Regions from separate parts of the Microbacterium sp. SLBN-154 genome, predicted to be linked through region 1. Evidence: predicted binding sites of a transcription regulator. Region 1 holds the regulator's gene; the other holds the start of a gene.
The links. The regulator HrcA, encoded in region 1, represses chaperone genes, less so after heat shock. The targets are predictions, from matches to a motif close to TTNGCACTCGNNNNNNNCGAGTGCNAA.

Region 1 (15,121 bases):
ATCCATCCACTGCAGATGAAGCGACTCCATCGCGCCCTCATCCACCAAGAGGATCGCCACGTCGGCTTCCGAGCTGACGTGCAGTTCGCCGAAGTTGTGCTCCATGAGCCGCAGGAGGACGGTCTCGTCGACCGGCATCCCGGATTCGTTGGTGATCTCGATCGTCACTGGCGTCCCCGTTTCGGCAGGCGGTCGCGAGGGCCCGGGGCTCGGGTCGCGGCGCGACGCTCCGCGCGGCTGGCCAGCTCGGTCGCCTCGTCGCGTTCGCGACGCGCGGCCAGGCGCCGCTCGTCGAACTCGCTGTACGCGTCGACGATCCGGCCCACGAGGGTGTGGCGTACGACGTCGTCGCTCGTGAGGAAGGAGAAGTGGATGTCATCGATGCGATCGAGCACGCGGGTGACCAGGCGCAGCCCCGAGGCGCCCTGCGGGAGGTCGATCTGGGTGACGTCACCGGTGACGACCATCTTGGTCCCGAACCCGAGCCTGGTCAGGAACATCTTCATCTGCTCGGGCGTGGTGTTCTGGGCCTCGTCGAGGACCACGAACGAATCGTTGAGCGTGCGCCCGCGCATGTATGCCAGCGGAGCGACCTCGATCGTGCCGCTGGCGATGAGCTTGGGCACGATCTCCGGGTCCATCATCTCGTTGAGGGCGTCATAGAGCGGACGCAGGTACGGATCGATCTTGTCGGTGAGCGTTCCCGGGAGGAAGCCCAGGCGCTCCCCCGCTTCCACCGCCGGACGGGTGAGGATGATCCGGTTGACCTCTTTGCGCTGGAGTGCCTGGACCGCCTTCGCCATCGCCAGATAGGTCTTTCCGGTTCCGGCCGGCCCGATGCCGAAGACGATCGTGTGGTCGTCGATGGCGTCGACGTACGCCTTCTGTCCGAGGGTCTTGGGGCGGATGACCCGGCCCCGGGTCGACAGCAGCGGTTCGCCGAGAACTTCGGACGGGCGGGGTCCGCCGTCGCTGCGGAGGATCCGGTCGGCGGAGGTGACATCCGCGGGGCCGAGGCTCTGGCCCGCCTTGGTCATCGCCAGCAGCTCGTGCACGAGCACGCGGGCCGCGGCCACGGCGGCGGCATCACCGGTGAGGGTGATCTCGTTCCCGCGCACGTGCACGTCGACGTCGGGATGCTCCTTCTCGACCACGCGCAGCAGACGGTCCTGCGGACCCAGCAGCTGGACCATGGCGACGCCGTCCGCGAGGACGCGCTCGACGGCGGGTGGGGTGTCAGGCACGAAGCTCCTTCTCTTGCAGGCCCCCGGCGAGGACGTGCGCATGCACGTGGAAGACCGTCTGTCCGGCGTTCGCGCCGGTGTTGAACACGAGGCGGTAATCGCCGTCGGCGTGCTGCGCCGCGAGCGATCCGGCCAGCGCGACCATTTCGCTCAGGAGCGCCGGATCGCCGGCGGCGAGCTCTCCCACGTCGCGGTAGCGCTCGGTTTTGGGGATGACGAGCAGGTGCACGGGGGCCTGAGGGGCGATGTCGCGGATGGCGAAGACGTTCTCCGTCTCGGTGAGGATCTCTCCCGGGATGTCGCCGGTGAGGATACGGCTGAAGACCGACGGTTCGCTCATGAAGGAAGTCTACCGACGGGCCGTCACCAGCGACCGAGGGCGCCGCTGACGACGGCGATCGCCGCGGGACCGGCCGTCGAGGTGCGCAGGACGGATTCGCCGAGGCGACGCAGCGTCGCACCGGCGCCGTCCAGCAGCGTGAGCTCTTCCGGGGTGATGCCTCCCTCGGGGCCGACCACGATCAGCAGGTCGCGGCTCGACGAGGCGAGCTCGCTCAGCCTCTCGGAGGCCGTCGGCTCGAGAACGACGACGAGGTCGCTGCCCGCACGCGCCGCGATCGCGGCCGTCGTGACCGGCTCCGTCACGGTGGGAACCCAGGGGCGATGAGCCTGCTTCGCCGCCTCCCGGGCGATCGTCTGCCAACGCTCTCGGCCCTTCGTCGCCTTGGCCGCGTCCCAGCGCGAGATGCTCCGCCCGGCCTGCCAGGGGACGATCTCGTCGACGCCGAGCTCGGTCGCTGCCTGAACGGCCAGTTCGTCGCGGTCGCCCTTGGCCAGGGCTTGGACCAGGATGACGCGGGGAACAGGGGCGGCGATGTGCGATTTCGCCGACACCCGCACCGCCACCGTCGACGGGGAGACCGACTCGCACCTGCCCTCGAGCCACACCCCGGCGCCGTCGCCGACGGTCACGCTCTCACCGACGCGCACCCGCCGCACTGTGGCGGCGTGCTTCGCTTCGGCACCGGTCAGGGTCACGACGCCGCCGACGGGTGTCGCCGTCGCCTCGGAGGACAGGAAGTGCAGGGGCACCGCTCAACCGTTCCGGAAGCGATCCCGGAGCTTGGCGAACAGGCCCTGGTGGAATTCGGAGAGCCGCGGCGGTGCGGGCTTGGTGCGCTTGGCGAGCTCTTCGATGAGAGCGCGTTCCCGGTGATCGAGCCGTGTGGGCGTCACCACCTGCACGCCGACTCGGAGATCGCCGCGCTGCGAGCCGCGCAGCGGTGTGATGCCACGGCCCTTGATCGTCAGCACGTCGCCGGACTGCACGCCGGCCCTCAGCTCGAGATCGACCGGTCCGTCGAGCGAGTCGATCGTCGTGTGGGTGCCGAGGATCGCGTCCGGCATCGACACCTCGAGCGTCGCCAACAGGTCGTCGCCGTCGCGTGAGAACACCGGGTCGGGCGCGATGTTCACCTCGAGGTAGAGATCGCCGTTGGGTCCGCCGGCGGGGCCCACCTCGCCCGATCCGGGCAGCTGCAGACGCAGACCGCTCTCGACCCCCGCCGGCACGTCGATCGAGACCGTGCGGCGCGAGCGGACACGTCCCTGCCCCTGGCAGGTGGCGCAGGGATACGGGATCGTCGTGCCGTACCCCTGGCACACCGAGCACGGCTGGGAGGTGACGACGTTGCCGAGGAGGCTGCGGACCTGCCGCTGGACGTGGCCCGTGCCGTGGCAGATGTCGCACGTGACGGGTGAGGTGCCGGGTTGGCAGCACGATCCGGTGCACGTCTCGCACACGACGGCGGTGTCGACCTCGATGTCGCGGTGCACGCCGAAGACGACGTCCTTGAGCTCGAGGTTGATCCGAACCAGCGCGTCCTGGCCGCGTTCGCGCCGCGAGCGCGGCCGGGCACCGCGCGCGCCGCCGCCTCCACCCCCGCCGAAGAACGTCTCGAAGATGTCGCTGAACCCGCCGAATCCGCCGGCGGCCCCGCCGAAGGCGGTGTCACCGCCGACGTCGTAGCGGGCGCGCTGGTCGGGGTCGCTCAGCACGTCGTAGGCGTGCGTGACGAGCTTGAACCGCTCCGCCGCGTCCTCCCCGGGATTGACGTCGGGGTGCAGCTCTCGCGCCAGCCGTCGGTAGGCGCGCTTGATGTCGTCGGGGCTGGCGTCACGCGCCACACCGAGTACTTCGTAGTGGTCAGCCACTTTCACCTTCCTGCCGCGCCGGGCGCGGGGAGTCTGCGGAATGCTGTCGTCAGCGGGCGTTCTCGTCTTCATCCAGGAGACGAGTGAGGTACCTCGCCACGGCCCGAACGGCCGCGAGGTTGGTCGGGTAGTCCATGCGGGTCGGTCCGAGCACGCCGACGCGCGCACGGGAGCCGGTCGCGTCGTAATCGCTTGCGACGACCGACGCTTCGCTCAGGCCGAAGGGCTCGTTCTCCCGCCCGATGCTCGCCGCGAGGCCCTGATCGTCGGCGACCATCTCGCCCATGAGCTTCAGCAGTGTCACCTGCTCCTCGATGGCCTCCAGCAGCGGGTAGATGCTGCCGCGGAAGTCCGCTTCGCTGCGGGCGAGGTTGGCGCTGCCGGCGAGCACGAGTCGGTCCTGCCGGAAGTCATCCAGTTCCTCCCCGATGACCCGGAGGATCGCCTGGAGCGCGGGGCCGTCGGGATCCCCGGGAGTCTCGCCCGCTCCGACAGCGGTCGCGACCCCGGCCACACCCTCCCGCACCGGCACTCCGACGACGAGGTCGGAGACCCGGCCGCGGATCCGCTGCATCCGGTCCTCATCGATCTCCACCCCCGGGAAGGCGAGTCGCTGGGAGACCCTGCCGGTGTCGGTGACGACGATGACCAGGACCTTCAGTGCGTCCAGGCGGACGAGCTCCACGTGGGAGACCGTCGCCCGGGCGAAGGACGGATACTGCACGATCGCGACGTGCCCGGTGAGGACCGTCAGAGCGCGCACCGTGCGGGCGAGCACTTCGTCGAGGTCCGAGGGGCCTTCCAGGAACGAGGAGATGGCCGTCCGCTGGGCGGGGCTCAGGGGCCGCACCTGGGCGAGGTGATCGACGAAGACGCGGTAGCCCTTGTCGGTCGGGACGCGCCCGGACGACGTATGCGGGGCGACGATGAGGTCTTCGTCTTCGAGCAGGGCCATGTCGTTGCGAATGGTGGCGGCGGAGACGCCGAAGGCGTGACGCTCGACGATCGCCTTGCTGCCGACGGGTTCGCGCGTGTCGACGTAGTCCTGCACGATGGCGCGCAGCACCTGCAATCCGCGTTCGCTGACCATGACACCCCCTCCGTCGGCCTGCCGACACCCCTGGCACTCGTGGGATTCGAGTGCCAATTCTATCGGAACACCCTCGACGTCGGACGGCCGGGTCACGGCATGTCAGGCCGTGAGCGTGCGAACGACGTGGTCGGCCAGGAGTCGGCCGCGCCGGGTGAGCCGCACCCGATCGACGGTGTGTGGTTCGACCAGGCCGTCCGCCACGAGCCCAGGGAGGGCGGCACTCGCGCCCGACGGGAGGGATGAGGTGGCGAGACCCTCGTGGGTGCGGACGCCGAGGAGAACCGCCTCGAGGAGCCGGGAGGACGGCGACAGGACCTCGCGCCCCGCCGCGGGGGACAGGCCCTCGGCGAGCCGTTGGGCGTAGGCGGCCGGATGACGCACGTTCCAGAAGCGGGTTCCGGCGACGTGGCCGTGCGCGCCGGGGCCGAACCCCCACCAGTCGCTCCCCCGCCAGTAGGCGGCGTTGTGGCGGCAGCGATCGGCGGGGGTCCGAGCCCAGTTGGACACCTCGTACCACGCCATCCCTGCCGCGGTGAGCAGATCGTCTGCGAGCTCGTACATCTCCGCCTGCAGATCGTCGTCGGGCAGGGCGAGTTCCCCCCGTCGGATGCGGCGGGCCAGCGCCGTCCCGTCCTCGACGATGAGGGCGTAGGCGGACAGGTGGTCGGGGTCGAGTGCGATCGCCGTCTCGAGCGACGTGCGCCAGTCGGCCAGTGATTCCCCCGGAGCGCCGTAGATCAGGTCGATGCTGACGCCGAGCCCGGCCTCGCGGGCGGCGGCCACGGCTGTTGCCACCGCGCCGGTGCGGTGCGAGCGATCCAGCGTCGCCAGGACGTGGGGAACAGCGGACTGCATGCCGATCGAGAGCCTGGTCACCCCGGCCTCCGCGAGGCGGCGTGCGACCTCCTCGTCGACGGTGTCGGGGTTGGCCTCCACCGTCACTTCGGGATCGACGGCTCCCGGGAACGCCGCACGCACGCCGTCGAGCATGCGCACCAGGTCGTCGGCGGGAAGAAGGGTGGGTGTGCCCCCGCCGAAGAACACCGTCTCGACCGGTCGCAGCCGCCCGGACTCAGACAGCACGCGGCGGGCGAGCTCCACTTCGCGCAGCAGGGTCTCGGCGTAATCATCCTGCCTGGCGCCGCGCAGCTCGGTCGCGGTGTAGGTGTTGAAGTCGCAGTACCCGCAGCGCACCCGACAGAAGGGGATGTGCAGATAGGCGCCGAAGGGCACCGCCGGATCGATCACCGTGCCGGCAGGCAGCGAGCCGTCGGCCGGGGCGGGTTCACCGACGGGAAGTGCAGCTCCCACGCTCAGGCGGGGGTGGCGTACAGCGGGGAGATGGCACGCAGGTAGCGGGTGAACAGTTCGCGGCGCCGGCGCCGGGTGAGGGCGGGGAAGAGCCGGTAAAGCAGCGCCTGCGGCGCGTCGAAGGCGCGGACCGTGAACCAGACCTCGTCGTTGTCGTGCCACTCGAGCATGAACGATTCCTCGCCGCTGACGACCGACCCCTGCACCGTGCCGAGGGCGAAGCCGATGCGTCGGGGTTCCTCGACCGCGAAGATGACCCGGAGTTCGCCGTCGGCGCGCATTCCGGCGACCCGGCCGCCCAGGTGAACGGTCGCGCCGGCGGTGACGAAGGGGGTGCCGTCGGAGTCGTAGCGCTGCTCGACCTCGAGCTTGCTCGGGGCGATCGGCGCGCCGTTCTCGTCGAAGCTCACGCCGGCGTACATCGGGCCGGCGGCGGGACGGACGTCGGTCAGTTCGAGACCCGCTCCGCGCTGAGCGCTCCACGACAGCAGCGACTCGCCGGCTGCGCGGAACCGATCCTCCCCGCTGCCGATCCGCCAGGACTCCTCGGCCGGGATGCTCCGCTCCGGCGGGAAGTGCATGAGATCGGCGGCTTGCGTCGCCCCGACGGCGGCGTAGTCGACCGTGTCATCCCTGAAGGTTCCGCGGCGCATGGCTGACAGCCTACTTCTGCTTCCCCTCGACATCCCCCGAGAGTGCGGCGATGAAGGCCTCCTGCGGCACCTCGACGCGACCGACCATCTTCATGCGCTTCTTGCCTTCCTTCTGCTTCTCGAGCAGTTTGCGCTTCCGGGTGATGTCACCGCCGTAGCACTTCGCCAACACGTCCTTGCGGATCGCGCGGATGTTCTCCCTCGCGATGATCCGCGCGCCGATGGCAGCCTGGATCGGAACCTCGAACTGCTGACGCGGAATGAGCTTGCGCAGTCGCTCGGTCATCATGGTGCCGTAGGCGTAGGCCTTCTCCCGGTGCACGATCGAGCTGAAGGCATCCACCTTCTCGCCCTGGAGCAGGATGTCGACTTTCACGAGGTCTGCGGTCTGCGAGCCGGCGGGCTCGTAGTCCAGGCTCGCGTAGCCCTGCGTGCGGCTCTTGAGGTGGTCGAAGAAGTCGAAGACGATCTCACCGAGGGGCATGTTGTAGCGAAGCTCCACCCGGTCTTCGCTGAGATAGTCCATACCCAGCAGTGCTCCCCGGCGGGATTGGCAGAGCTCCATGACGGTTCCGACGTAGTCCTTCGGAAGCAGGATGCCGACTTTCACGATGGGCTCGGACACCTCCGCCACCCGACCGTCGGGGTACTCGCTGGGGTTGGTCACCGAGATGGTCTCGCCGGTGTCGGTGTGCACCTCGTACGTGACGGAGGGGGCGGTGGTGATGAGGTCGAGTCCGAACTCGCGCGACAGCCGTTCGGTGATGATCTCCAGGTGCAGCAGACCCAGGAACCCGCAGCGGAAACCGAAGCCCAGCGCCACAGAGGTCTCGGGCTCGTACTGCAGCGAGGCGTCGGAGAGCTTGAGCTTGTCGAGGGCCTCGCGAAGCTCGGCGTAGTCGCTGCCGTCGATCGGGTAGATGCCGGAGAACACCATCGGCTTGGGATCGGTGTATCCGGGGAGCGCCTCGGTCGCGGGCTTGCGCTGATCGGTGATCGTGTCACCGACCTTGGACTGCCGGACGTCCTTGACGCCGGTGATGAGGTACCCCACCTCACCGACGCCGAGGCCGCGGGTCGGAATCGGCTCGGGGCTGGACACGCCGATCTCCAGGAGCTCGTGCGTGGCCCGGGTGGACATCATCTGGATGCGCTCGCGGGGCTGGAGCTTGCCGTCGATCATCCGGACGTAGGTGACCACGCCGCGGTAGGCGTCGTAGACGGAGTCGAAGATCATCGCGCGGGCGGGGGCGTCGGCATTCCCCTGCGGTGCGGGGATCTGCTCGACGATGCGGTCGAGGAGCTCCTCGACGCCCGCGCCCGTTTTGCCGCTGACCCGCAGCACGTCACCGGGATCGCCACCGATGAGTCCCGCGAGCTCCGCGGCGTACTTCTCGGGGTCGGCGGCGGGGAGGTCGATCTTGTTGAGCACCGGGATGATGTGGAGGTCGTTCTCCAGTGCCAGGTAGAGGTTGGCGAGGGTCTGGGCCTCGATCCCCTGTGCGGCATCCACGAGCAGGATCGCGCCCTCGCAGGCGGCCAGCGACCTGCTCACCTCGTAGGTGAAGTCGACATGGCCGGGGGTGTCGATCATGTTGAGGGCGAAGGTACCGGCATCGGTGGCCCATGGCATCCGCACCGCCTGGCTCTTGATCGTGATGCCGCGCTCGCGCTCGATGTCCATCCGATCCAGGTACTGCGCGCGCATGTCGCGATCGGAGACGACGCCGGTGATCTGCAGCATGCGGTCGGCCAGGGTGGACTTCCCGTGGTCGATGTGGGCGATGATGCAGAAGTTGCGGATGAGCTCGGGCGGAGTCGCACTGGGCTCGAGGGGCTGGTGGGCGCGCGGGGACATATTCCCTCGATTCTACGGGCGACCAGCCGGCCGCCTGCGCCGCCGGAGAAGAGGAGCGGATGCCGGTGGCAGCCGCCTCCCACGAAGTGTCACGTGGAGTTTCCACAGGCGTCATCCACGCGATCGGGAATTCGGTAAGGATCGAACGGCGTGCCCCCGGACGATGGTCTCTTCGTGCTCGGGACGCTGTTGGTCTGTGCATACGAAACCAGGAGAGTGTCTGTGACCGTGACATCCGGTGCCCCATCCCCCATTCCACGCCGATCGAGATGGAGGGCCCGGACGCTCGGCGCCGGCCTGCTCTCGGGTGCCCTCGCCTTGAGCGGTGCGGGCTTCGCCCTGCCCGCTCAGGCGGCCGTCAGCATCGACGCCACCGTCCTCATCAACGAGGTCTACGGCGGCGGCGGTAACGGCGGTGCGGTGTTCAACCGCGACTTCGTCGAGCTGGTGAACACCGGCGACACCGCGGTCGACCTCGGGTCGTGGAGCGTGCAGTACGCGTCCACCACGGGAACGTCGTGGCAGGTCACCCCGCTCACGGGGATGACGATCCAGCCGGGCGGGAAGCTGCTGGTCGGTCAGGCTACGGGCAGCAACACGACGTTCCCCGGTTTCGAGGCCGACGTCGAGGGCGGCATCTCGATGTCGGGCACAGGCGGCAAGGTCGCGCTGGTCAGCTCCGCGGAAGCACTGTCGGGCGGCACGAACGTGGCCGCCGTCGACCAGGTCGTGGACTACCTCGGCTGGGGCAGTGCCACTGACGCGGCCGGGACCCCAGCGCCTGCGACGACCAACGGAACGAGCGTCTCGCGCGATGCCGAGAGCTCGCACACCGCGATCAACTCCGCCGACTTCACCGCGGGCACGCCGACACCCGAGGGCGCGGCAGGCGCTGTCGACCCGGAGCCGACGCCCGACCCCGAGCCGACTCCTGATCCGGAGCCGACGGGACCGACCACGGTCACCATCGCCGAGATCCAGGGCACCGGCGCCTCGACGCCGCTGAACGGCCAGACCGTGGTCACGGAGGGCGTCGTCACCGCGCACTACCCCACCGGCGGCCTCGCGGGCTTCGTCATCCAGACGCCCGGCACCGGCACCGCGGCGGGCACCGCGTCCGACGCGGTCTTCGTCTACGCACCCAGCACGGTCGGTCAGGTCGCCGAGGGTCAGACGGTGCGCGTCACGGGGCTGGCCACTGAGTTCAACGGCCTGACGCAGGTCGACATCCGCACCGGCAGTGTCGAGGTCATCGCCGACGGCGCACCAGTCACGCCGCTCGTCACCGGATGGCCGGCCGACGACACGGGTCGCGAAGCGCTCGAGTCGATGCTGATCCAGCCCGACGGTGCGTTCACCGTCACCGACACCTACGGCACGAACCAGTACGGCGAGGTTCCCCTCGCCTTCGGCGACGGCCCGCTCGTGCAGCCCACCGAGGTGGCGCTCCCCGGATCGCCCGAGGCCGCCGCAGTGACCGTCGAGAACGCCGCACGTCGCGTCGTCCTCGACGACGGAGCCAGCACGAACTTCCTCTCCGCGGCCAACGCCGGACTCACTCCGCCGTACGTCTCGCTCACCGAGCCGGTCGTGGTGGGAGCCTCGGTCACCTTCACCGCACCGGTGATCGTCGACTATCGCAACAACGCCTTCAAGCTCAACCCGACCGCTCCCCTGACGGGTGACGGAACGGGCGAGGGCGACGGCGTGGAGTTCGAAGACGTCCGCACCGCGGCTCCCGAAGAGGTCGGGGGCGACGTCAGCGTCGCTTCCTTCAACGTCCTGAACTACTTCACCACCCTCGGCACCGACAGCGCGTCGTGCACTGCGTTCCAGAGCCCGGACGGCTCGGAGCTGAACAACGTCCGCGGCGGCTGCGACCAGCGCGGGGCATGGGACGCCGCCGACTTCGCACGTCAGCAGGCCAAGATCGTCTCGGCGATCAACGCGCTCGACGCCTCGGTCGTCGGCCTCATGGAGATCGAGAACTCTGCGGCCCTCGGCGAGGAGACCGATGAGGCGCTGTCGAGCCTCGTCGACGCCCTCAACTCCGACGCCGGGACCGACCGCTGGGACTTCGTCGCATCTTCCGACGAGCTCCCCGACGCGTCGGGACTGGACGTGATCACCAACGCGATCATCTTCCAGCCCGCCGAGGTGGTCACGGTCGGTGACCCGCGTGCGCTCGGCGACGAGTCGGGTGCGGGCGGTGCGTTCCAGAACGCTCGCGAACCCATCGGTCAGGTCTTCGCACCGGCCGAGGGTGGCGAGGAGTTCCTCTTCGTCGTGAACCACTTCAAGTCCAAGGGCTCCGCGGGTCCGTGGCCAGGCGACGTTGATGCCGGCGACGGTCAGGGCGCCTCGAACGAGTCGCGGGTGCGTCAGGCAACGGCTCTGACGGAGTGGGTCGACGAGGTCCAGGGCGACACCGAGTCGGTCATCCTCGTCGGGGACTTCAACTCCTACGGGCAGGAAGACCCGATGCAGGTGCTCTACGAAGCCGGCTTCGCCGATGCCGAGCAGGGCGAGGAGTACAGCTACGTGTTCCAGGGGCTTTCGGGCTCGCTCGACCACGTTCTCGTGAACGAGGCCGCGTCGGGCCGTCAGACCGGTGCGGACGTCTGGAACGTCAACGCCGGAGAGGCCCTCGCCCTGGAGTACTCGCGCTTCGGGTACCACGGCACCGAGTTCCACGCCGACGACCCGTACCGCTCGAGCGACCACGACCCGGTCAAGGTCGGTCTGAGCGCGGGGGCGCAGGCACCCGTCGAGGTCGACATCCTCACGATCAACGACTTCCACGGTCGCCTCGAGGCCAACCCCTCGGGATCCGAGGCGGGCGCCGCCGTGATCGCGGGTGCCGTGGAGTCGAAGAAGGCCGAGAACCCGAACACGCTGTTCGTCTCGGCAGGAGACAACATCGGCGCGTCGACCTTCACGTCGTTCATCCAGCAGGACAACCCGACCATCGACACTCTGGTGGCTTCGGGCCTGGACCTCTCGGTCGTGGGCAACCACGAGTTCGACCGCGGTTTCGACGACCTGCTGAACCGGGTGCTCCCCCGCTACGGCGGCAACACCGACCCGGATGAGGTGACGGAGGAGCAGCGCCTCGCCGGTCAGGACTTCGGTCTGGGCGCCAACGTCTACGCCGCCGGCACCACCGATCCGGTGCTCCCGGAGTACGCGCTGCGCGAGATCGACGGGGTGAGCGTGGCTTTCATCGGCACCGTGACTCCCGACACGGCGACGATGGTCGACCCCTCCGGTATCGCCGACATCGAGTTCGGCGACCAGCTGGAGGCCGCCAACCGCGTGGCTGACGAACTGGCCGACACCGTCGACCCCGATGTCATCGTGCTGCTGACCCACTCGGGCGCGGCGACCGCTGACTGCGCGCAGCTCGCCGCCGACGCCGACGGGTTCGGCGACCTGGCAACCGGTGCCTCGCCCCTCATTGATGCGATCGTCTCGGCCCACACGCACCAGACGTATGCGTGCGAGGTTCCGGTGGACGGCACCGACCGTACTCGTCCGGTCATCCAGGCCTCGGAGTACGGCAAGGCCATGGGCCAGCTCTCGCTGAGCTACGACACCGAGGCCGATGAGCTGATCTCGATCGAGGGGACGACCTTCCCGCTGAAGGACGCCTTCCCCGCCGATGAGGAGATCGCCGCTCAGGTCGCCGGCTATGTCGCGACCGCCGACGAGCTCGGGTCCGCCCCGATCGGCTCCATCACCGGTGACATCCTGCGTGGTGGTACGCCTCCGGGTGCCGACCGCGGCGTGGAGTCGTCGATGGGCAACTGGGTCGCCGACGTCTACCTCTGGGCCACCAGCGAGAACCCTGCGTTCGGCGGCACGCCGGCGCAGATCGCGCTGATGAACCCGGGTGGTCTGCGTGCCGATCTGCTGGTCGGCGAGGACGGAGTCGTCACCTACAAGGAGGCGGCCGATGTCCAGCCGTTCGCGAACACACTGGTCACGGTGACCCTCACCGGTGCGCAGCTGGAGGAGATCCTGACGCAGCAGTGGAAGGCGACGGGGGATCGTCCGAAGCTGCACCTCGGCGTGTCGGAGGGCTTCAGCTACGAGTATGTCGAAGGCGAGCCGCCGGCAGGTCAGACGGTCGCCCGATCGGGGACCATCGTCTCGATGAGCTATCAGGGCGAGCCGATCGAGCCGACCGACACCTTCACGGTCGTCACGAACTCCTTCCTCGCGAACGGCGGCGACGGGTTCCCGACGTTCACCGAGGGGACCGACCGGACCGACACGGGCCAAATCGACCTGGATGCCACCCTGGCCTACTTCCAGGCGCTGGAGACGGTCGACCCGGCACCGCTCGGCCGCGCGATCCTGGCGACCGATGTGCCGACCGAGCCGGGCGAGCCCGGCACTCCGGGTCAGCCGGGTCAGCCGGGTCAGCCCGGCACTCCCGGTCAGCCCGGTACTCCGGGTCAGTCCGGCACGGGAGACCAGGCGGGCGATCCGCTCGCCGTGACCGGTGCACAGCTGCCGCTCGGTGTCGCGCTCGGTGGCGCGCTGCTCCTGGTCGCCGGCGGGATGTTCATCGCCCTGCGCCGACGGACTCTGCCCGTCGAGCAGTGATCTGACGACGCACCCTCAGAGCGACGGCCCTCGCCTTCCCGGCGGGGGCCGTCGTCGTCGACGGCGCGCCGACCGTATCGTGGATTACATGGGGGTCCAGGTCGTGCTCGTCCACGGCATCCGTACGTCGGCCACCATGTGGCGGGCGCAGGTCGAATACCTCCGGTCTCGGGATGTGAGCGTGACCGCGGTCGACCTCCCCGGACACGGCACCCGCCGCGGTGAGATGTTCACGCTCGACGGCGCGTTCGAAACCATCGACCGCGCCGTCCGCGAGGCGGCTGCCCACGGGCCCGTGCTTCTCGTCGCCCACTCGATGGGCGGCCTCGTCAGCATCGACTATGTCGGACAGGAGGACGCTCCGCCGGTCGCCGGTTTCGTCGCCGCATCCTGCACCGCGATTCCGCGGGGCGTGGGCCTGGCCACGTACCGATTCCTCGCCCGACGCTTCGACTCCCTCCCAGACCGCGGCATGTGGCTGACGAACTACGTCCTGGACCGCACCCTCCCCCACGAGACCCGACCGGATTTCGGGGCGGGCGGATACGCCTTCGACGCCCAGGACGTGGCGCTGCGGAGCCTGTCGGTCCTCGATCTCCTCTCGGCTCTCGGCCGCATCGAGGTGCCGCTGTGGTTCATCAACGGTCAGTACGACCAGCTGCGGGTGAACGAGCGGCTTTTCCTGCGGATCGCCCCACACGCCGAACTCATCGTCGTACCGCGGACCAGCCACCTCGTCACCGCGATGCGTCCGCGCGTGTTCAACGCCCTGCTCGGGGTGGCCATCGCCACGCTCGAACAGGACGGTGGAAAGGGAACCCCCGCCTGACCTGGTAGACTCCTTGTTTGGCTTGCGTGTGGGTTCGCCCTCACGACCGCCTCGCGACGGCCCTCTCCTGTCGCCGGGCTTCTCATCCACCCTCCGAACGAAAGAACGTCGACACGTGGCGAACATCAAGTCGCAGATCAAGCGCAACAAGACCAACGAGAAGGCGCGCGAGCGCAACAAGGCCGTGAAGAGCGAGCTGCGGACCGAGATCCGCCGCACGCGTGAGGCTGTCGCCACTGGTGACAAGGCCACCGCTGAGAAGGCGCTGGCCAAGGCGACCAAGAAGCTCGACAAGGCCGTCAGCAAGGGTGTCATCCACCAGAACCAGGCCGCGAACCGCAAGTCGGCGATCGCGAAGCAGGTCGCATCGCTCTGACGTCGTAGACATCGAACGGCCCGTCTCCTCGGAGGCGGGCCGTTGGTCTGTCTGACGAGGTACGGGCTGCGGTCGTCGTCGCGGGTGTCAGCGGGGTGCACCGGCGAACGGCTCGCGGGTGGCGATCACGGTGACCAGGCGCTCGAGGGCGAAGACGGGGTCACGCGAGGCGCCCTTCACCTCCGCGTCCGCTCGGGCTGCCGCTTGGATCGCCATTCCCAGTGTCGACTCCGACCACCCTGACAGGTCTCGACGTGCGCGGTCGACCTGCCAGTCCTTGAGACCGAGTCGCGCCGCCAGCGCTGACGATGGTTCGCGGTGTCCGGCGACACGCGCCATCGTGCGCAGCTTCGATGCGATCGCCGCGACGAGGGGCACCGGATCCGCCCCCGAGACGAGGGCATGGCGAAGAGCGATGAGCGCCTCGCCGTAGCGGCCGGCGATGGCAGTATCGGCGACGGTGAAGGCCGAGGTTTCGACGCGACCGCCGTAGTAGCGCACGACGGTCTGCTCATTGATGTCGTCCGCGACATCGGAGATGAGCTGCTGGCATGCGGCCGCCAACTCGGTGAGGTCGTCGGCGAAGGCAGACACCAGCGCGCGGAGCGCGCCGGGTGCGATCCGCTTGCGCGCCTGGGTGAACTCGGCCGCGGCGAAGTCGAAACGGTCCGACTCCCGCTTGAGCGCCGGGCAGGCGATCTCGACGCCACCGCCCTGCCCCGCCCGGACGGCGTCCAGCAGCTTCTTGCCCCGCACGCTGGCGCCGGTATGGCGCAGGAGCACGGTCGCCCCGTCCTGCGGGTGTGAGAGATAAGCCAGGGCCTCGGTGAGGAATGCGTCGGAGCACTTCTCCACGCCGAGGATGCGCACCAGACGAGGCTCACCGAACAGGGAGGGCGAGGTCAGAGCCAGGAGCGACCCGGTCGCGTAGT
Region 2 (15,121 bases), 560 kb from region 1:
GTCGGATCCTGGGCCCCCGCGCCGCCTCTTCGCCTCCCCGCTGGTGCGGCGCCTGGCCGCCGAGCGCGGCCTCGACCTGTCGTCCGTGGTCGGCACCGGTCCGAACGGGCGGATCGTCCGCCGCGACCTCGACGAGCAATCCCCTCCCGCAGCCCAGGCCCCCTCGACGCCGGCCGCTCCTGATGTGCGTGCACCCGCGGCTCCCCCCACCGCCGCGCGCGCGGAGGAATCCCCCGCGGTCGACGTCGAGGTGATCCCGCATTCCGGAATGCGCCGCGCGATCGCCCGCCGACTGACCGAGAGCACGTCGACCGTGCCGCACTTCTTCCTGCGGGCCCGCATCCGGGTCGATGAGCTCCTCGCCCTCCGCGCCAGGATCAACGAAGGGAGGGCGACGCGGATCTCGGTCAACGACTTCGTGATCAAGGCTGCCGCGGCAGCCCTCCTCGAGGTGCCCGAGGCGAATGCGATCTGGACCGAGCAGGCGATGCACCGCTTCTCCCACGCCGACATCGCCGTGGCGGTCTCCGTTCCCGGAGGCCTCGTCACCCCCGTCATCCGCGGAGTGGATCGGATGTCGCTGGGCGAGGTGAGCGCCGCGATCGCGGATCGCGTGGAGCGTGCCCGGGCGGGGAGACTGAAGCAGGAGGAACTCGAGGGCGGCAGCTTCTCGGTGTCGAATCTCGGCATGTACGGCACGGAGGAATTCGCCGCCATCATCAATCCGCCGCATTCCGGCATCCTCGCGATCGGGGCGGCGCATCCCTCCCCGGTCGTGGTCGACGGCGAGCTCGTGGTCGGGACCGTCATGACGGTGACGTTGTCGGCCGATCACCGGGTGCTCGACGGCGCGCTGGCCGCACAGTGGCTGGCAGCGTTCGTGGCGAAGATGGAGAATCCGCTCAGCATCCTCGTGTGACGCCGGCGCCGGGGCGATCGTCGGCTTGAATGATCCGAGGACCAGGAAAGGATCACCATGGCTCGCATCGCCGTCATCGGAGGAACCGGCTACGCCGGAGGTCACATCGCCGCAGAGGCCGCCTCACGGGGCCACACCGTCGTCTCCGTCGCCCGCTCGGTGCCGAGCGAGCGGTTGGATCACGTCACCTACGTCGAGGGGACGATCCTGGATGTGCCCGGCCTCGTCGCCGAACTGCAGGGGGTGGATGTCGTCGTCATCAGCGTCCCCGCCCGCGGAGAGATGGCGGGCAAGGTGCGCCCCGCCGTCGCCGAGCTCGTGCGCGAGCTGCCCGCCTCGGTGCGCATTGGCGTGATCGGCGGAGCCGGGGGGAGCCTGGTGTCGCCGGGTGGGCCCCGCGTCGTCGACACGCCGGGGTTCACCGAGGAGTACAAGCCCGAAGCGCTCGAGGCGATCGGTGTGCTCGAAGACCTGCAGGCCGACGCGGTCGGTCGCGACTGGTTCTACGTCCACCCGGCGGGCGGCTTCGGGGCATGGAACCCGGGGGAGCGGACCGGCGACTACCGCGACGGCGGCGACGTGCTCGTCACCGACGCCGACGGGGAGTCCTTCATCTCCGGACCCGACCTCGGCGTGGCCGTCGTCGATGAGATCGAGCAGCCGAGGCACCACCGCGAGCGGTTCACCGTGGGGTACTGAGGCCGGTCTCAGACGAGGTCGCGCCAGTCGACCTCTTCCTCATCTCCGTCAGCGAGGGCGAGTTCGCCGGTGATGACGGGAATCCCCGTCGTCTCGGTGGGAGGGCCCATCACGGTCGCCTCGTCACGCCGATGGCGTAGGACGTCGTCGACGTAACTGGTCAGCACCTCGGCGAGGGGGACGGAGCGCCCGCGCTCCTGAGACATGTACCAGCGATGTTCGAGCACCTGGTGGAAGACCTCGGCGGGCTCGAGTTTGGCTCGATACTCGAACGGAATGGCCTTCACCACGGGCTCGAACACCCGGGTCAACCACTCGTGGGCGACCATCTCCTCATCGGCTCCCAGCCGAGACACCCGCGCGCGGTACTCGTCGAGGTCGTTCAGAAGCCGGCGCGCCTGGTTCTCCTCGACGTCCAGGCCCGTCAGACGCAGGAGTCGTCGCTGGTGGTGCCCGGCGTCGACGACCTTCGGCTGGATCGAGACGCGGGTGCCGTCGCGCGTGGTGTCGATCGACATCTCGCCGATGTCGAAGCCGAGGTCGTTGAGGCGATGCACCCGTTCGGTGATGTGCCAGATCTCATCCGAGCGGAATGTCTCGGTGTCCGTCAGGGCTCCCCAGAGGGAGTGGTAGGACTCCATGATGCCGTCGGCGATGGCGATCGCGTCCACGCCGCCCTCCAGCCGTCCTCCGGCCTCGAGGTCCATGATCTCGCCGGCGATGTTCGTCCGGGCGACATCGAGGTCGTGCGCCCGCTGCCCCGCCGTCAGCCCGCTCTCGTGCAGTTCGCCGGTCTCGGCGTCGACGAGATAGGCGGCGAATGCTCCGGCGTCTCGGCGGAAGAGGGTGTTCGAGAGCGAGACATCGCCCCAGAAGAAGCCGACGTTGTGGAGGCGCACGAGCAGGAGCGCCAGGGCGTCGACCAGGCGGGTGGCGGTGTCGGGACGGAGAACCTGGGTGAACAGGGCGCGGTAGGGGAGCGAGAAGCGCAGGTGCGAGGTGACGAGTGCGGCCGGCAACGGCTCGCCCGCGGCATCCGTTCTGCCGGCGATCACCGCGACGCGCTCCACGCACGGGGCGTCGAGCCGGTGCAGGTTGCCCAGCATGTCGTACTCGCGGCGGGCCATCTCCTCCGTGGTCTCCTTGATGGCCACGACCCGGCCCGAGAGGGTGGCGAAGCGCACCAGGTGGCGTGAGATGCCCTTGGGGAGGAAGACGATGTGGTTCGACGGCCAGTCGGCCAGCGGTGTCGACCAGGGGAGTGTCAGCAGCCCCGGGTCCACTGCGCTGGCGGTGATGCTCAGGGAATCGACCATGTTTCCTCCCGGGGACATGCCGCGGCGCGGGGGGCTCAGTGAACCCGCCCGCGCCGCGTCGTGGTGTGTCAGGAGCCGGAGATGACGGGGGCGTCGTTGAGGCGCTCGCCTGTCTCCATGTCGAACGCGTGCACGTGGCCTGCGGTCGCGGCGAGGGTGACGGTGTCGCCGGCCATCGGGTGACGGCGTCCGTCGACGCGGGCGACGATGTCGGTCCGCTTGCCGTTGATGTCGGTGTGGCCGTACAGGTAGCCGTCCGCACCGAGCTCTTCGACGAGGTCGACCGTGACCGACAGGCCCTTGCCGTCGGCGGGGCCGACGACGATGTCCTCGGGGCGGACACCGACGGTGACCTCCGAGCCGTGGGCGCGGCCGACGGTGTCGCGGTCGAGCGGCACGATCTCCGAACCGAAGTGCACGCCACCCTCGGCGAGCGAGGACGGGAACAGGTTCATCGCGGGCGAGCCGATGAAGCCGGCCACGAAGACGTTGTTCGGGCGCTCGTACAGATCACGCGGGGTGCCGACCTGCTGGAGCAGGCCGTCCTTGAGCACCGCGATGCGGTCGCCCATCGTCAGGGCCTCGGTCTGGTCGTGGGTGACGTAGACCGTGGTGACGCCGAGGCGACGCTGAAGCGACGCGATCTGGGTGCGGGTCTGCACACGGAGCTTGGCGTCGAGGTTCGACAGCGGCTCGTCCATGAGGAACACCTGGGGCTGGCGGACGATGGCGCGGCCCATCGCGACGCGCTGACGCTGACCACCCGACAGTGCCTTCGGCTTGCGCGTGAGGTACTGCTCGAGGTCGAGGAGCTTCGCAGCCTCGAGAACGCGCTGGGCGCGCTCTTCCTTGCCGACGCCGGCGATCTTCAGCGCGAAGCCCATGTTCTCGGCGACGGTCATGTGCGGGTAGAGCGCGTAGTTCTGGAACACCATCGCGATGTCGCGGTCCTTCGGCGGCACATCGGTGACGTCGCGGTCACCGATGAGGATGCGGCCGGAGTTGACCTCTTCGAGGCCGGCCAGCATGCGCAGCGACGTGGACTTGCCGCAGCCGGAGGGTCCGACGAGGACCAGGAACTCGCCGTCGCCCACCTCGAGGTTGAGCTTGTCGACGGCGGGGCGGGTGCCGCCCGGGTAGAGACGGGTTGCGTTGTCGAACGTGACGGACGCCATTGTTTTCTTCTCCTTCACCGGCAGGTACGTGCCGGACGATCCGTTGTGAATGGAGCGGTATGACCGCAGACGCCCTCCATCGGGCGACTTCCCTCAGTATGTCACGCGTGCGCGCGAGCGGGAACGACGGCGACGCGGCCGCCGGAAGGGGCGTCCGTCTGGGCTTTTCCCAGCCTGCCTGATTAGCATCGTCCCCGGCCCGCCTCGCCCGCGCCCCGCCCTGTTGCCCATCGGCAGCTCCACTCGTCCGAGAGGTTTCATGTCCCACGACCAGTCACCGAACGTTCCGGCCCCTCGCGAACGCCGGAATGCGGTGCGCGAGAAGGCCCAGCAGGTGCAGGCGCGTCAGTCGCGTCTGCGTTGGCTGCGTCGCGGGAGTCTGACGCTGCTGGCCGTGGGCGTCGTGACGGTCGCCGCGGTGATGGTGACCTGGGCGGTCGGGTCGTCGATGTCGCGCCCCGAGCTGCGGCCTCAGAACGTCACTGACGACGGCTTCGCCGTGACGTCGGTCTCGGGTGTGGCAGCCCCCGAGGTCGCGTCGGCCCCGGATGACGCTGCCGCGAGCGCGACCGTCGAGGCGACGCCCGAGACCACCCCCACGCCCACGCCGACGCCGACCGAAGCGGCGGTCGTCGACATCCGGGTCTACGTCGACTACCTCTCGACCGGTTCGCGGGAGTTCCAGCTCGCGAACGTCCAGCAGCTGAGGACCTGGGTCTCGCAGGGCGCGGCGGATCTGACCTACCACCCGGTGGCGATGCTCACGGCCAAGTCCAACGGCACCAAGTACTCCCTTCGTGCGGCGGCGGCCGCCGCCTGCGTGGCGACCCACTCGCCCGAGGACTTCTTCGCCTTCAACGACGCCCTGCTGCGCGAGCAGCCCGAGGTCGACACCGACGGCTTCACCGACAGCCAACTCGCCGATCTGGCGCAGGCGGCCGGTGCGGAGTCGCCGCGCCTCGTGCGCTCGTGCATCGAGGAGGAGTCGTTCCTGGGCTGGGCTCGGGATGCGACCGAGCGGGCGCTGAACGGGATCCCCGAGACCGACGGCGTCACGCTGACGGGTACTCCGATGGTGCTCGTGAACGGCGTGCCCTACGTCGGCGCCCTGGACGACCCGCAGGAGTTCTCCCAGTTCGTGCTGACCATCGGCAGCGACGCGTATTACCGGACGGCGACGCCGAGCCCGACCGAGACGCCCTCTCCGACCACGACCGACTGACGGGGTCGCCGCCGCCACCGCTCCGTGGCTCGCATCCCTCGATAGGATGGGATGCCTTGCCGGCTTGGCGCAATTGGTAGCGCACCTAACTTGTAATTAGGGGGTTACGGGTTCGAGTCCCGTAGCCGGCTCCACAGCCCGTTCACCCCGTACGTCGTCTCGAATGCGGCGCGACCCGTCGAAATACGCGGCCTCCCGCAGATCTGGGCCGCGTTTTCTGACCGCTCGCGTGCGGCGCGCGGCGGGCGGCGCGCCGGGCGCGGCTCGCGAGGCGCGAGTCGTCGAAAAACGCGGCCTGCCGCTGATCGGGCCCGCGTTTTCTGACCGCTCGCGTGCGGCACGCGGCGTGCGGCGGACGGCGCGCGGCGCGCGGCGCGCGGGTCGGGGATGGGGGGCGGGGCGGGGATGCTCGCGCGGCGCGAGTCGCCAGAAAACGTGGCCTCACGCTGATCCGGGCCGCGTTTCTTGACGGGTCGCGACGAGCGGGCGTGGTGAACGGGGCGCGACCGTGCGCGCCGCGCTACTCCGGCGGCGCGAAGCGCAGCGACACCGTCGTGGCGCCGCCCTCGCGGAAGAAGGCGACCTCGGCGGTGATGGCGGTGTCCGCATCCGATCCCGGCCCGATCTCGACCTCGAACACGTCGCCCGATCCCGTGGAGTTGAACTCCAGCAGGCGCTCGTCCAGCCCCTCGAACTGCGAGGCGTCCCAGCCGAACTCCGCCGCCCGCGCTCGCAGCCCGTCGATCGCGCCGCGCCACGAGCCCGCCCCGTCGATTCCGACGGTGATCGCCGCAAGACGATCATCCGCCGCCGTCGCTGTGGCGGTCACGACGTCTTCGACGACGTGCACCTCGTCTCCGGCGGCGATGAGCGCCCGGACCGGCCGGCGGAACTCGGCATCCTTGGTCTCGTTGGCGCGAAGCCCGAGATCGGATGCCGGCAGGGCACCCTCGCCGACGCGGACGCGCAGCACACCTTCGACGTTGACGTAGTCGAACCCGGCGTCGGTGAGCATGCTCCCGCCGTCGGCGGCCTTTTGATCCGCCGAGGCCTCGGGCTCCTCCTCGGCCCACCACGACGCCTGCACCGTGAACGTCCCGACGACGATGGCGCCGATGATCAGCACGAGAAGCGTCGCGGGCAGCCAGCTGAGCAGCGTTCGGGTTCGACGGGTGACAGGCACACTTCAGCGTACGTCGGTGTGTCGCATCCCGTCCCGCACCCGGACGGCCCCGGCTCTGACTGCATGATGGAGGGATGCCCGCCCCGCGTCTTCCGCTCAGCCTCGCCGTTGCGGGCGCCGTCCTCGTCGGCGTGCTGACCGCGCTGCAGGCGCGGGTGAACGGTCAGCTGGGCGTGAGCGTCGGCGACGGGGTGGTCGCCGCGGTCATATCGTTCGCGTCGGGCCTTCTCATCGTGGCCGTCGTCTGCGCGGTCACGCCCGGCGGCCGCCGGGGCGTCGCCGCGCTCCGACGGGGCATCAGAGAACGCTCGATCCCGTGGTGGATGCTCCTCGGCGGGGCGGCGGGGGCGCTGACCGTCGCGACGCAAGGGCTGGCCGTCGGCATCATCGGGGTCTCTCTGTTCACCGTGGGTGTCGTCGCCGGTCAGGCGGTGTCGGGCCTCATCCTCGATCGCACCGGCTACGGACCCGCCGGGGCTGTCGCGGTCACCGTTCCCCGGCTCCTCGGGGCCGTCCTCGCCGTGGCCGCTGTCGCCTTCGCGCTCAGCGGTGACACGCTCGCCGCCGTGCCGTTGTGGATGCTCGTTCTTCCGCTCCTCACCGGGGCCGGCATCGCCTGGCAGCAGGCGACCAACGGTCGTCTCCGAGCGCGGGTCGGCTCGCCCCTGACGGCGACCCTGGTGAACTTCATCGGGGGCACGGCGATCCTCGCGGTGGGGGCGGGGATCAGTGTCGCTCTCTCCGGTGCGCCCACGCAGTTCCCCACGAACCCGCTGCTCTACCTCGGCGGTGCGATCGGTGTGGTGTACATCGTCCTGTCCGCGGCCATCGTGGGGTCCACCGGCGTACTGCTGCTGGGGCTCGGCGCCGTCGTCGGACAGCTCGCGACATCCGTCCTCATCGATGCGTTGTGGCCGGCGATCGGCAGTCCCGGCATGCTCCAGGCGATCGTCATGATCACGCTCGCCCTGATGTCGGTGATCGTCGTGAGCCTGCCGTGGCGTCGGATGCTGCGGCGTTAGGGCACACGCCGACTCGGTGTCAGCGCGGGTCGCGCGTGTCCGCCGGCATGCGCGAGAGGAAGCGGTCGGCCTCGATCGGCGTGCGCCGGCCCGGACGGGCGTCGCTCGGCTTCCCGCCGACGTAGAGCCACCCGAGCAGCTCCTCGTTCTTCTTCAGCCCGTGAGCCTTGGCCACCGCTTTGCTGCGCGTGTAGTGGCCGGTGCGCCAGATCACACCCCAGCCCGCATCGTCGAGCAGCAGGCTCAGCATGTGCGCCACGCCGGAGGCGACGGCCTCCTGCTCCCACCGCGGCACTTTCCCGCTCTTGCGGTAGCTCGCGACGACGGCGATGAGGAGGGGCGCACGCTGGGGCTTCGTGGATGCGCCCTTGTGCCCTTCGGCCTTGTTCATCGCCCGGCCGAGTCGCTCGCGGTCATCGCCGCGCAGTTCGATCAACCGCCAGGGGTGCAGCGATGAATGATCGGCCACCCTCCCGGCTGCGGCGACGAGTCGCGCCAGCTCCTCGTGGGTCGGCGCGTCGGCCGTCACCCGCGACCACGAGCGTCGCCCGGCGACGGCCTCGTACACCGCCTCGCTCATCGCGCTCACGCGGGCGATTCGGGCGTGAAGTCCAGAGCGAGCGAGTTCATGCAGTAGCGGTCGCCGGTCGGAGTGCCGAAGCCGTCGGGGAAGACGTGGCCGAGATGCGACCCGCAGGCGGCGCAGCGCACCTCGGTGCGCACCATCCCATGGCTGTTGTCCTCGATGAGCTCGACGGCTTCGGGGCGGATCGACTCGTAGAAGCTCGGCCACCCGCAGTGGGAGTCGAACTTCGTGCCGCTCTTGAACAGTTCGGCCCCGCAGGCGGCGCAGGCGTACAGACCCGCGCGTTCCTCGTCGAGCAGCTCCCCGGTCCAGGGGCGCTCGGTCGCCGACTCGCGCAGAACCGCGTACTGCTCGGGGCTGAGCTCGGCCCGCCACTGCTCGTCGGACTTGTCCACCGTGTAAGACATGGAACCTCCTGCATCCATTCAACCGCAGACCCGCCGCCCTGGGCGCGCGGTCCGCCACCCGCGGACACGCGGCGACACATCGGGGATGCCGCCGACGCTCGACCGCGGCACGATGGGACGATGCCCGACTCCGCTGCCGTCCGTGACGTCGCCGAGCGGTACCGCCGGTTCGCCGAGACCGAAGCGCCGGGACGCTCGAGGCTGTACGAGGCCTGGGCCGCCGGGGTGTCAGACGACCCGGCGGTGCAGCGGATTCTGGCGGAGATCCCCGCGACCCGCCGTCAGCCGCCGCTCGTGTTCGCCGTCACCCGCCTCCTCGGTGCGCCGGAGGGCGACTACCGCGCGTGGGCGGCGTGGACGCAGCGGCACGCCGGGGCCGTGGTCGAGGCATGCGCGGCCCGGTCGCTGCAGACCAACGAGCCTCTTCGCTGCGCGGCGCTCCTTCCCGCGCTGTCGGCGATCACGGGACCGATCGCCCTGCTCGAGATCGGTGCGAGTGCTGGCCTGTGTCTGTATCCCGACCGGTACTCCTACCGCTACGCCGACGGGCCCGCGCTCGACCCTGTCGACGGGCCCTCGCCCGTCGTCCTCGACAGCGCGCTCCGGGGACCCGAGGCTGAACGCCTCGCCGAGACCCTGACGCTGCCGGAGGTCGCCTGGCGAGGAGGTGTCGATCTCGCACCTCTGGATGCCGCGGACGCGGCCGACCGGGCGTTCCTCGCCGCCCTGGTCTGGCCGGGCGAGACCGGACGACGCGAGCGCCTCCTCGCCGCGCTCGATGTCGCGGCGGCGGATCCGCCGCGGATGTGGCGGGGTGACGCCTCGGAGCCGGGCGTCGTGGCGCGGGCCGCCGCCTCCGCTCCGGCGGACGCCACCCTCGTGATCACCACGCCCGGCGTCTTCCCGCACATCCCGCGCGAGGGCCGGGCGCGCCTTCGGGCGGAGATCGACACCCTCCGCGCCACGGCAGGGGCCCGTTGGGTCAGCCTCACCCCCGCGGGCATGGCCGATCAGTGGCATCCGCCGTTGGATCCGGGCCGATGGTCGGGGTTCGTCCTCGCACGCGATGGGATCCCGTGCGCCGAGGTCGACCCGCTCGGCGCATTCGTGGAGTGGCGCGCCGGGGAGACCACGACCCGGAGTTAGCGTGGGCGGGTGCCTTTGAGCGACAGAGACCGGCTGATCCTCGACTTCGAGGCGCTCTGGACCCGGCACGGGAGCGCGAAGGAGGAGGCCATCCGCCTCCGCCTCGGCATGTCTCCGGGGCGCTACTACCAGCTGCTGACCCGCCTCATCGACACCACGGAGGCGCAGGAGTACGACCCCATGCTGGTCAAGCGCCTCCGCCGCATCCGCGACGCGCGCCTGCGCGCGCGGGTCATCCGCACCGCCGCCACCGGGCGCTGAGGGCCCCGACGCGGCATCCCGGCTCCCGTGTGCGGGTGATGCTGTTCCGCCGGACGCCGTCCAGCTGACGCTTAGGTTGCCCCTTGCCGCTTCGGTAGCATCTTCTGGTGCCGAAAAGGACCTATCCGCGGGATCGCTTCGATGACCTCCCCGCGGACGGCGGACGTGTCGGCGCCCACCGTGCGGAGAACCCCCGGATGCGTCCGGGAGTGGTGCTGCTCTGGGCGAGCCTGGCCACCATCGTGCTCATCGTCGTGGGCATCTTCGGCACCCTGCTGACGTCGGGGCGCATCCAGCTCGCTCCCGACGCCGAGCCCACGGCGTCACCGCAGCCCACGGTCGAGCCGGTGATCGACACCTCCTACTCGGTGCAGGTGCTCAACGCCACGCCGGAACAGGGGCTGGCGACCCAGGTGAAGGATGAGATCGTCGCGGCCGGATGGTCCGCCGACGCCGTCTCGGCCAGCGGCGCCGGGACGACCGACTTCGCGGAGACCACGGTCTACTACGCATTCCCCGGTGACCAGGCGGCCGCTGCGGGTCTCGCCGACCTCGTGCTCGGGGGCGCGCGCATCGAGCAGACCGACGTCTACCAGCTCGCGGACGACCCGAACACCCCGGAGGACGAGGGTCAGGCGCTGCAGCTGACCGTCGTCATCGGGCTGGACCGCACGACCGACGCGCCCGACGACGAGGCGCCGGCTCCCTGAGCCGAAGCGATGTGTTTCGCCCGCGTAAATGTTTGACAGCGGGCATGTCAACAATCGCGTGAGAGCTCATTCCGGCCTGTCGGCGGTCCCTAGCATGGGCCCTGTCCCGCCGCAGTACAGGAGAGTTCGCCATGACACAGGGCACCGTCAAGTGGTTCAACGCCGAGAAGGGTTACGGTTTCATCACCGCCGGTGACGGTCAGGATGTCTTCGTCCACTACTCGAACATCGACATGACCGGGTTCCGGGTTCTCGAGGAGGGTCAGACGGTCGAGTTCACCGTCGGCTCGGGACAGAAGGGCCCGCAGGCCGAATCGGTCCGCGTCGTTTGAGAAGCGGATGACGCGGGTCGCCCGTCGCGCGCCGACCCCGCCGCACGCCGCGTGTGCCGTGGCTTGCACTCACCCATGCCGAGTGCCAGAATGGATTAGCACTCGTGATTGTTGAGTGCTAAGTCCGAAAGCCTACGTCCGGGAGGGACGACACACACATGGCAAAGATCATCGCTTTCGATGAGGAGGCCCGCCGCGGTCTCGAGCGCGGCCTGAACATCCTGGCCGACGCCGTCAAGGTGACCCTGGGTCCCCGCGGTCGCAACGTCGTGCTGGAGAAGAAGTGGGGCGCCCCCACGATCACCAACGACGGTGTCTCGATCGCCAAGGAGATCGAGCTGGACGACCCCTACGAGAAGATCGGCGCCGAGCTGGTCAAGGAGGTCGCGAAGAAGACCGACGACGTGGCCGGTGACGGCACGACCACCGCGACCGTCCTCGCCCAGGCACTCGTTCGCGAGGGTCTGCGCAACGTCGCGGCCGGCGCCGACCCCATCTCGCTCAAGAAGGGCATCGAGAAGGCCGTCAAGGCCGTGACCGACCAGCTGCTGGCCGACGCCAAGGAGGTCGAGTCCAAGGAGCAGATCGCCGCCACCGCGTCGATCTCCGCCGCCGACTCCACCATCGGCGACCTGATCGCCGAGGCGATCGACAAGGTCGGCAAGGAGGGCGTGGTCACCGTCGAGGAGTCGCAGACGTTCGGCACCGAGCTCGAGCTCACCGAGGGCATGCGCTTCGACAAGGGCTTCATCAACCCCTACTTCGTCACCGACCCCGAGCGCCAGGAAGCGGTCTTCGAAGACCCCTACATCCTGATCGCCAACCAGAAGATCTCCAACATCAAGGACCTTCTGCCCGTCGTCGACAAGGTGATCCAGGACGGCAAGGAGCTCGTCATCATCGCCGAGGACGTCGAGGGCGAGGCGCTGGCGACCCTGGTGCTGAACAAGATCCGCGGCATCTTCAAGTCGGCCGCCGTCAAGGCGCCCGGCTTCGGCGACCGTCGCAAGGCGCAGCTGCAGGACATCGCGATCCTGACCGGCGGCCAGGTCATCACCGAGGAGGTCGGTCTCAAGCTCGAGAACGCCACCCTCGACCTGCTCGGCCGTGCGCGCAAGGTCATCATCACCAAGGACGAGACCACCATCGTCGAGGGTGCCGGTGACGCCGCGCAGATCGAGGGTCGCGTGACCCAGATCCGTCGCGAGATCGACAACACCGACAGCGACTACGACCGCGAGAAGCTCCAGGAGCGCCTCGCCAAGCTCGCCGGCGGCGTGGCCGTCATCAAGGCGGGTGCGGCCACCGAGGTCGAGCTGAAGGAGCGCAAGCACCGCATCGAGGACGCCGTCCGCAACGCGAAGGCCGCCGTCGAGGAGGGCATCGTCCCCGGTGGTGGTGTCGCGCTGATCCAGGCCGGCAAGATCGCCTTCGAGGCTCTCGAGCTCACGGGTGACGAGGCCACCGGTGCGAACATCGTCAAGGTCGCCATCGAGGCTCCGCTGAAGCAGATCGCCCTCAACGCCGGTCTCGAGCCCGGTGTCGTGGCCAACAAGGTCGCTGAGCTGCCGGTCGGTCACGGCCTGAACGCCGCGACCGGCGAGTACGGTGACCTGTTCGCGCAGGGCATCATCGACCCGGCCAAGGTCACCCGCTCGGCGCTGCAGAACGCCGCGTCGATCGCCGGTCTGTTCCTCACCACCGAGGCCGTCGTCGCCGACAAGCCCGAGAAGGCTGCTGCGGCGCCCGCCGACCCCACGGGTGGCATGGACTTCTGATCGCAGCCCCGCACGCAGAAGCGCCCCTCCTCCGGGAGGGGCGCTTCTGCGTGTGACCGGAGCATTCCGGTCCTCATCCCGGATGCCGACGGCTACCATCTGCGGCATGGCCTTCGACGGACTGGACTCCGACGCCCAGCGCTTCTACGACGACCTCGCCGCCGACAACACCCGCGAATGGTGGATCGCGAACAAGGCGCGCTACGACGCGGTCGTGCGCGGTCCGTTCGAGGCGCTCGCCGCCGAGCTCGAGCCGGAGTTCGGTCAGCTCAAGATCTTCCGGCCGAACCGCGATGTGCGGTTCAGCGCCGACAAGTCGCCCTACAAGCTGCACATCGGAATGGTCTCGCTCACGCCGGTCGCGTACTACCTGCAGCTCTCGGCGACGGGACTTCTCCTCGGCGGCGGTTCGTACGACGTTCCGCCGGCCGCGCTCGCGCGCTTCCGTGAGCTCGTCGACGACGATCGTCGTGGCCCCGAGGTGGAGGGTCTCCTCTCGGCGCTTGCCGAGGACGACCTCGTGCCGATGAGCGAGGACGCGTTGCGAACCGCGCCGAGGGGATACTCCATCGATCACCCCCGCGTCGGTCTGCTGCGGCTCAAGCACCTCGCCGTCGGCCGTACCGAGCCGCTCGCGGACTGGATGTGGGGACCCGAGGTGTTCGACATCGTCAGCGACGCGTGGCGCGGCGTGGGGATGTGGAACGGGTGGATCGCGCAGAACCTGGGGGATCTGCTGATGCGCCCTGACCGCGAGCGGCCCCGTCGGCGCTGACGGGCTTCTGTCAGAGGAGGCTCGGGATCTTCTGCTCCTCCGCAAGGTTCGCGCGCCGGAACCACAGCGTCACGAACGTCGACACGATGACGATGAACAGCGAGTACAGCGCCGGGACGATCAGGATCAGCCCGATGTCGGGATTCCCGGAGAAGCTCAGCAGCACGATCGCGATCGCGAGCGGGCCGTTCTGGATCCCCGTCTCCAGACCGATCGTGCGCGCGTTCATCGGGTGCAGCCGGATCGCGCGGGCAAGCCCGTAGGCGATGGCGATGCCGAACAGGCCGAGTCCGATCGCGACCAGGTAGGTCTGCCACGGTGTGGAGGTCAGAAGCGCCCAGTTGCGCGGCACCCACGTCGCCATGAGGAACACGATGAAGAACAGCCCGAAGAACCCGCCGAGCAGTTCCATCACCGCTCCGACGTTCGCACTGAACCTCCGCACGAGCATCCCCGCGACCACCGGGATGAGGAGGGTGGCCAGGGTGACGACGATGTTGACGATCGGGATCTGCAGATCGGTCGATTCGGTGAAGATGAACGACCCGTACAGGGCCAGCATCAACGGTGTCAGCACCAGGGCCCAGAGCGTGGAGTTGGTGGTCATGATGACGCTCAGGGCGAGGTTGCCCTTCGAGAAGTAGGTGAAGATGTTCGAGGTCGTGCCCGCCGGCACGCAGCCCATCAGCAGTGCACCGATCGCCACGGGGATGGCGTACTCCCGGGGGAGCTGGAACAGCACCAGCACGACCAGCAGGTAGGACAGGAGCGGCATGATGCCGAACTGGGTGACGAGGCCGATGATGAGCCCGTAGGGCCGCCGCAGCGCCAGCTTGAAGTCGCGCGGCGTGAGCCCTGCGCCCAGGCCGAACATGATCACGAACACCAGTCCGACCAGCAGCACCTGCTCGAACGGCGTGACGACGTCCTGCTCGTCGACCACAGCCTGACCCGTGGCCAGGAACACCTCGATCATCGGGGGTCACCGCTCGGCGTCGCCGCGGGCTCCGCGCTGTCGCGGAGTTCCCGGCGGAGGATCTTCCCGATGGGGCTCTTGGGGAGCTCTTCGACGAACACCACCGACTTCGGCACCTTGTACGCCGCGAGGGTCTGCCGGCAGTGGGCGATCACCTCGGCCTCGGTGGGCGCCGACGCTCCTGCCACGACGTAGGCCCGCACCGCTTCGCCGGTCTTGTCGTCGTCGATCCCGATCACACCCACCTCGACGACGTCGGGCATCGCCGCGATGCGCTCCTCGATCTCGTTGGGGTAGACGTTGAAGCCGCTCACGATCACCATGTCCTTCTTACGATCGACGATGGTGAAGTACCCCTCGGCGTCCATCGTGGCGATGTCGCCCGTGTGCAGCCACCCGTCCACGACGGTGACCGAGGTTTCGTCGGAGCGCTGCCAGTACCCCTTCATGATCTGCGGCCCGCGGGCCACCAGCTCTCCGGCCCCGCCGATGGCGGTCTCCCGGCCCTCCGCATCGAGGCACCGCACGTCGGTGGAGGGAACGGGGATGCCGATGCTGCCGTCCTTGCCCTGCCCCCCGAGCGGATTGAACGTCAGGACGGGCGAGGACTCGGT

Region 2: a site for HrcA is predicted at 11,074-11,100, ahead of groL (chaperonin GroEL). Genes of this name have one in related genera too.

What each region holds. Positions count from the first base shown of each region.
Region 1 covers NZ_VFNL01000001.1:2,212,211-2,227,331, forward strand. The annotation lists gene ybeY (rRNA maturation RNase YbeY) at 1-168, opposite strand, end outside; gene FBY40_RS10725 (PhoH family protein) at 165-1,193, opposite strand; gene FBY40_RS10730 (HIT domain-containing protein) at 1,237-1,584, opposite strand; gene FBY40_RS10735 (16S rRNA (uracil(1498)-N(3))-methyltransferase) at 1,608-2,336, opposite strand; gene dnaJ (molecular chaperone DnaJ) at 2,340-3,458, opposite strand; gene hrcA (heat-inducible transcriptional repressor HrcA) at 3,508-4,548, opposite strand; gene hemW (radical SAM family heme chaperone HemW) at 4,651-5,862, opposite strand; gene FBY40_RS10755 (DUF1990 family protein) at 5,865-6,515, opposite strand; gene lepA (translation elongation factor 4) at 6,526-8,373, opposite strand; gene FBY40_RS10765 (ExeM/NucH family extracellular endonuclease) at 8,692-12,984, shown strand; gene FBY40_RS10770 (alpha/beta fold hydrolase) at 13,073-13,813, shown strand; gene rpsT (30S ribosomal protein S20) at 13,929-14,189, shown strand; gene holA (DNA polymerase III subunit delta) at 14,277-15,121, opposite strand, start outside.
Region 2 covers NZ_VFNL01000001.1:2,772,955-2,788,075, reverse strand. The annotation lists gene FBY40_RS13495 (dihydrolipoamide acetyltransferase family protein) at 1-919, shown strand, start outside; gene FBY40_RS13490 (NAD(P)-dependent oxidoreductase) at 977-1,618, shown strand; gene FBY40_RS13485 (DUF4032 domain-containing protein) at 1,627-2,934, opposite strand; gene FBY40_RS13480 (ABC transporter ATP-binding protein) at 3,003-4,109, opposite strand; gene FBY40_RS13475 (DsbA family protein) at 4,369-5,331, shown strand; tRNA gene FBY40_RS13470 (tRNA-Thr) at 5,390-5,465, shown strand; gene FBY40_RS13465 (hypothetical protein) at 5,852-6,514, opposite strand; gene FBY40_RS13460 (DMT family transporter) at 6,589-7,536, shown strand; gene FBY40_RS13455 (nitroreductase family protein) at 7,556-8,116, opposite strand; gene msrB (peptide-methionine (R)-S-oxide reductase MsrB) at 8,122-8,529, opposite strand; gene FBY40_RS13445 (DUF2332 family protein) at 8,650-9,675, shown strand; gene FBY40_RS13440 (DUF3263 domain-containing protein) at 9,685-9,936, shown strand; gene FBY40_RS13435 (LytR C-terminal domain-containing protein) at 10,044-10,646, shown strand; gene FBY40_RS13430 (cold-shock protein) at 10,778-10,978, shown strand; gene groL (chaperonin GroEL) at 11,137-12,756, shown strand; gene FBY40_RS13420 (DUF2461 domain-containing protein) at 12,863-13,531, shown strand; gene FBY40_RS13415 (bile acid:sodium symporter family protein) at 13,542-14,507, opposite strand; gene FBY40_RS13410 (AMP-binding protein) at 14,504-15,121, opposite strand, start outside.